DNA from 2 places in the Psychrobacter sp. M4 genome. Region 2 is predicted to be linked to the other one. Evidence: predicted binding sites of a transcription regulator. Region 2 holds the regulator's gene; the other holds the start of a gene.

Region 1 (3,434 bases), 990 kb from region 2:
AGCGCGGCTGGGGACACCACCAAGCAACAGGATCATCCTCATTGAACCAAGGAAAAAGGCCTTGGGCGTAAGCAGATATTAAGGTCTCAGGTGCCAAATCACCACCGACTGCCACAATACCAATACCATCAGGATCGACCAAAGCAGGATCTGGAAAATTGTAACGCCCAAGACTTTTTAGGGTCTCAGGCGTTACTTGAGGGCTATTAATATTTTGGGTATCAACAGCACAGTTATTATTAGTATCTGCAGCGTTTTTAGCAGGTGAGCTCACTTAAGCCTCTTTTTCTTTATCAGCGGTCAAGGTGGACGCATAAGTATGGTCACGAGCGACAGCTTCACCAATAGCATCCAAGTATTTTTCAGCATCAAGCGCGGCCATACAGCCAGTACCAGCTGAGGTGATGGCCTGACGATAAACGTGATCTGCCACGTCTCCTGCCGCAAAGACGCCTTCAATACTAGTTTGTGTCGCATTGCCACTTAGACCGCTATTGACAATAATATAACCATCCTTCATATCCAGCTGACCTTTGAACAAATCAGTATTAGGTTTATGGCCGATTGCCACGAATATACCATGACTATCTAGCTGTTTAGTCGTACCATCAAGAGTAGATTCAATGACAACGCCATTAACGCCCATATCATCACCGACTACTTCTTTGACTTTATGGTTCCATTCAATTTTGACGTTGCCATTTTTGGCTTTTTCGAACAATTTATCTTGCAAGATCTTCTCAGAGCGCAGACTATCGCGGCGATGCACCAAGGTTACCTCGGATGCAATGTTGGATAAATAGAGCGCTTCTTCGACTGCTGTATTACCACCGCCAATAACAGCAACTTTTTGATTTTTATAAAAGAAGCCATCACAAGTAGCACAAGCGGAGACTCCTAGACCTCTAAATTTTTGTTCTGATTCTAAACCTAGATATTGAGCAGAAGCACCGGTTGAGATAATAAGGGCATCACAAGTATAGCTGCCGTTATTTCCTGTTAATTTAAAAGGACGCTCGCTAAGATCGACGTCATTAATATGATCGTAAACCAGCTCGGTACCAAAGCGCTCGGCATGATCTTTCATGCGCTCCATAAGTGCAGGGCCTGTCAAATCATAGGCATCACCTGGCCAGTTGTCGACCTCGGTAGTAGTAGTGAGCTGTCCACCTACTTCCAAACCCGTTACCATAACCGGCTTGAGATTGGCACGCGCAGCATAAACCGCAGCCGAATAACCTGCAGGTCCAGAGCCTAAGATAATAAGTTTTTCGTGACGAGGTTGTTGATAAGCAGTGTGATTATCAGTTGTCATTAATTTTCCTTACGAGTTTTAAAAATATGAAATTTAACAAAATAAAGAGAAAAAGTAGAAATTTTATAGCATTTTCATTATTAATGTTACTAACATAGGGGCAGTCGCCATAGAGCACAAGTTTGCTAAAGCAAATATAGGTATTGTTAGAACTAAAGTACGATTAACGGTGCTGTATTAACCATCCTCAGAGCTTTGGCATCAGTATAGCTTGGATACTAAGAAGGTATAAGGTATAAAGAATTGTCTTTATTGCAAATTATATAGCGTAGCCTTCTATCTACAACCGCTCTATAACCACTATTGTGTGTCTGCTTGCTTTTAAGTGCGTTATTAAAGTGTTCTATTGCCTGCTTTCTTTATAACACGCTCGCCACTTAACCTAAGTATTTGTTATTATAACAAGTTAGGCCAAGCTCAATCAGCGATGAAGGCTAGCTGTCATAACTAAGATAGCGATAAAATGCGAGCATCTAGCACAGTACCAAGCTCATAATGAGCTCAAAATTAGACCCATATTTTACGTCATGAGGGTGGCCAAGATGTCTTATAATGGTTAGTTTATTATAAGTGTTTAGTGACGTAAACTTATATCAGCATATCCAGTCAATATGATTGCACTCAATCATGAATTGACAACTATTTAGTATGAATAACAAGGCAGATCCTACGTGATATCAGCACCATTTATTGAATACTTGAAAAAAGGAACTTTTACTTTCCTTGGGACACTTTTGGCAGTTTATCTGTTTATCATTTTACTGACTTATACCGGCAATGATCCTAGCTGGTCGCATATCAGTAGTGATATGACGACTATTAATAATATGGGCGGCTCTACGGGCGCGTGGCTGTCGGATTTGTTTTATAGTTTTTTTGGTTTTGGGGCTTGGTGGTTGCTAATCTTTTTAGTTTATGAGTCCATTTTAATCTGGTGGGATAATAAACCGACTTTTTGGCCACTGCGTGTGGTTGCTTATGTGTTTTTATTATTGAGTAGTAGTGCGTTGTTTGCACAGCTGGTCGCTTTAGTACAGCAAGTTGCCAACCCTCTAGTGACAGGACTTGAAGGCGTAGCCGGCGGTATTATTGGACTAGAGTTGCAGGCACGTTTAGCACAGCTATTAACGCAGTGGGGCAGTGTACTGTTCTTGCTCGTATTTGTAGTGATTACGACTACTTTTGCCTTCAATATTCATTGGCAAGCGCTATATCATAAACTTGTCGATTTATCGTGGTTTGGCTCCGGTGTCAAAGCGGAGGCTACCGATACCGAACAGTATGCAAAAGATGACAACGATGAGGCGTTAGAGAATAATGAAGCTGTGCTTACAGAAGGTTTAATCAGTAAAAAGTCTAAAAAAGCCAAACCTGACTATGGACAATTGCCACTTGAGCTACAACCTACTCATAGCGAACAAACTAATCACGGACAGGCATCGATAAGTGACACAGAGCGCTTTGGTGATGTATTGACAGACTTTTTAATAAAATCAGGACTTGGCGCTAGTGTAAAAGCGACGCTTGCAACCGAAGCTGCGACCAATCAGAACGCTATGAGTGATAGTCTGTCAACCCCTACGTCTACTCTAAAGCATAATAATATCGACGCCGCGTCAGCACGTAAGGTTGAGCCCAGCTTTGCTTGGAACAATACCGATGTTATTGATGACCTATTAGCAGCTGCGCCTAATTCTAGCAATGACGACCAAGAAGCTATACCGGCGCTTGCAAGAGCACCACATACCGCTGATGCTAACGATTTTGAAGCGCCTACTTCTGAACCAGAGTTTTTTGAGACAAAAGAATCTGAATCAGAGATGGTAGCATCGCAGATATTAGAACCAGAAAAATCTGAGCAAGAGACAGCCGATCATACAGATACCGCCTTGAACGATAAATCTGACGAAGCAATCACGCCTGAAGTTGCTGAATTGGCAGATACTTGGTTGGATGCTTATCAGTCGATAGCAGCAGAATCCGAGGAGCCTTGGCAGCCAGAACCACAAGAGTCAGCTTTAACGTCCGTAACTGATCAATCGGTATCACCATCCTCAGACAATCAGCACGTAGAGGTGCAAGCTGCTACTGTTTCAGATACTGCTACTAATAAAAGAGT
Region 2 (3,434 bases):
GCAAAAATGGAGCGTGTCAGGTATAGCTAAGTCACTTTAAAAGTGTTACAACTTAGTGCTACTGATATTAATTTTGCGCAGCCTCTGGCTGCAATGACACAGCACGCAAGTAAAATTAATATCAGTAGCACGTGGCTAAATATGTCAGTTTTATTTGGGATTGACTATAGATTTACTTTTAGTCACTTCAAATTTAATCGCTTCACTTTAAAACCGATACAGCGCGATCTTTTTTATTTTGAACGGATGATAGCAGGATCTGGCTTAGTATGAGCAGTTGTATTGTTAGGCATAGAGCGAACATGAGCGCTTGGGAATACGGCACTAAATGTCGAACCTACGCCTTCTACCGATTCAATTTGTAAATTTGCGTTATATTGATACAAGACATGTTTTACAATCGCCAGTCCCAACCCTGTCCCTCCGGTAGCACGGCTACGACCACTATCGACGCGATAAAAACGCTCAGTTAAACGGGTAATATGCTGTTGGGCAATGCCAATCCCATCATCTGTGACTGCAAATCGGCAGCCCTCTAGAGTTTTTGTCCAACTGATGACGATATTGCCGCCTTTAGGGGTATATTTGATCGCATTAACAACCAGATTGGATAATGCGCTATTGAGATACATCTCTGAACCAAATAAACCAGCGTCCGTATCTATCTGCAAGCTAATCGTATGCCCATATTCTTGATTATAAACCTGTGCGTCATTATAGACATGGGTGAGCAGGCTGCTCATATCGATATAATGTAACTCATGGGTCTCTTCGATCTCGATGCGAGATAGCAGCAATAAGTCATTCACCACTCTATTCATCCGTGCGGTCTGCTGGGTCATCAGCTCAAAACCGCGCTGCCAATGCGGAGGCATGTCTGGCTGATCTGAGAAGTTTTCAAGGTAACCCATCAGCACCGTTAGAGGCGTGCGCAGCTCATGAGAGACATTGGCCACAAAGTCGCGGCGCATTTGCTCCAGATGCTGCAAACGGGTCACATCATAAATGATCAGCAGCTTTTCATCCCCAAAATGGGTGAGCTCACACTTTAAATAACGCTTTGGATCTCGCCATGAGGCGATATGCACGCCATCGTTAGGCGACGTTACATTCTGATAATACTTTCGGAATTCAGGTGCTGTAATGAAGTCAAAAATGCACTTACCCTGATCGTCTGGTTGCAATAATAATAGATCCTCGGCCGCCTGATTCCACCACTCCAAACCATCATCATCATTGAGCAAAATCACCGCATCACGTAGTGCTCGTAGCGCGCTTCTGATTTTTGTGAGTTGATCCGTTGTGCTTTGTTGAGAATCTTGGTTTTGCGTATCTTGCGAGTCAGTGTCTCTAGGCGTCATCGTGTTTATCCACCGTCTTTATAAGCAGCTCTAATATTAGAATGTTCAACAGACCCTACTCTTGCTCAACTAAATTAGAGAACCGATAGCCAGTACCACGAACCGTTTGGATCAAGGTATCACAGTCATATGGTCGCAACAGTTTACGTAAACGCCGAATATGGACATCAATCGTGCGATCTTCGATGTAAACATTACCGCCCCAGACCTGATCTAGCAACTGTGCTCGCGTATAAGCACGCTCCGGATGACTCATAAAAAACGCCAGCAATCGATACTCTGTCGGACCGATATTTATGAGCGTACCATCAGCGGTGACGCGCTGACTTTTAGGATCTAGGCTCAGCTTACCTACGTCGATCGTCTTCTCAGTACCAAGCGCACTGCTACGGCGCAATACCGCCTTTATCCGTGAAATCAGCTCACGGGTGGAGAAAGGTTTGGTCATATAGTCATCAGCGCCAGCATCAAGACCGTGAACCTTACTATCTTCCTCGCTTTTGGCGGTCAACATAATGACAGGGATCTCAGAGAGTAGCTCATCGCTTTTGAGCATACGGCAAAAATCAATGCCGCTTTTATCACCGGGTAACATCCAATCGAGCAAAATCAGTGCCGGACGATGATCAACGACTTGCTGATGCGCCTCTAAGACATCAGCCGCCTGCAAACTCTCAAATCCAGCCATCTCTAACGTCATCACCACCATCTCGCGAATCGCTGGCTCATCTTCGACAATTAAAATCTGTTCATTTTGCATATGACAGCCTTTCTTAAGATACAAAAAATAGTTGGCGTTCAAAAAGACGATAAGCACTCGCCAATGTTTGCTCATTAAACCGATTAATTATGACAGTTTGATGACATTTACATTTAAATTATTTCTAATAAAAAGTTCAGTGGTCCATCATTGATACTGGTTACTTGCATATCAGCCCCGAACTGACCGCTGGCAATCTTTGGATATTGCGATTTGGCATAGACTATCATATCAGCGAATAACGCTTGGGCGCTATCTGGCGCCATCGCTCCGCCAAAGTCAGGACGGCGACCTTTATCAGTCTTTGCCATTAACGTAAACTGCGGTATTAACAGTAACCCACCGCCAACTTGCTGGACGTTTTGATCCAATTTACCACGCTTCGCAGGGTCGCTATCATTCTCAAAAATACGATAGGTGAGAATTTTATCAATCATCCGCTGCGTACTTTGCAAGTTATCATCATGCCCCAGCCCAACATACGCCAGTATTCCATATTCAATTGAACCCACACAGTTGTTATCAACTTCCACATTAGCAGTGCTTACTCGCTGTATAAGTGCCTTCATTCACTAACCCTTTATTCATGATATTCGTAGCTTTGATCGATTATGATCACACGGGCAGACGTTGTCCATGATAAAATACAACCTCATATTTTTTCCGTCTTCATAGCCTATTTTCATTCTAAAAATATTTCGGTAGCCCACTATGACCTTATTTACCACCATACAACAATTTGTTCCCCAACAAAAACTAAGCAAAATTGCTGGACGCTTAGCCGCCAGTCGTCACCCTGTCGTCAAGCGCGCCTTTATCCGCAGTTTTGCCAAAGCTTATGGTGTCAGCCTAGACGAATATGAACGTCAGAGCTTTAATGCCTATGAGAGCTTTAATGACTTTTTTACCCGTGAGCTCAAAGACGAGGCACGGGCGATAGACCCAACCGCAAACGGCATTGTTAGTCCCGCTGACGGTATCATATCGCAGCTTGGACAAATTGATGACAGTAAGCTACTACAAGCTAAAGGTCGCCACTACGATATAGGACAACTACTTGCTGATAGCAGCGACGGTCATTATTTCGCTGATGGTAGCTTTGCAACCATCTATCTAGCGCCAAGCAATTATCACCGTGTGCATATGCCTTTTGCCGGTACGCTGACAAAGACTCGTTATGTGCCGGGTACGCTGTTTTCAGTCAACAACACTACCGCTGCCAACGTGCCTGATTTGTTTGCTCGCAACGAGCGTTTGGTTTGTCTGTTTGATACTCAGTATGGCAAAGCGGCGGTGGTCATGGTTGGTGCGAT

The links. The regulator PhoB, encoded in region 2, activates phosphate uptake and scavenging genes when phosphate is short. The targets are predictions, from matches to a motif close to TGTCATNAANCTGTCATAA.
Region 1: ACR63N_RS12150 (DNA translocase FtsK) is a predicted target of PhoB. The motif match lies at 1,744-1,762, and genes of this name have one in related genera.

The regions. Positions count from the first base shown of each region.
Region 1 covers NZ_CM146740.1:2,910,135-2,913,568, reverse strand. Annotated here, with positions in the region: gene aat (leucyl/phenylalanyl-tRNA--protein transferase) at 1-211, opposite strand, end outside; gene trxB (thioredoxin-disulfide reductase) at 275-1,315, opposite strand; gene ACR63N_RS12150 (DNA translocase FtsK) at 1,987-3,434, shown strand, end outside.
Region 2 covers NZ_CM146740.1:335,156-338,589, reverse strand. Annotated here, with positions in the region: gene phoR (phosphate regulon sensor histidine kinase PhoR) at 234-1,361, opposite strand; gene phoB (phosphate regulon transcriptional regulator PhoB) at 1,417-2,121, opposite strand; gene dtd (D-aminoacyl-tRNA deacylase) at 2,235-2,690, opposite strand; gene asd (archaetidylserine decarboxylase) at 2,833-3,434, shown strand, end outside.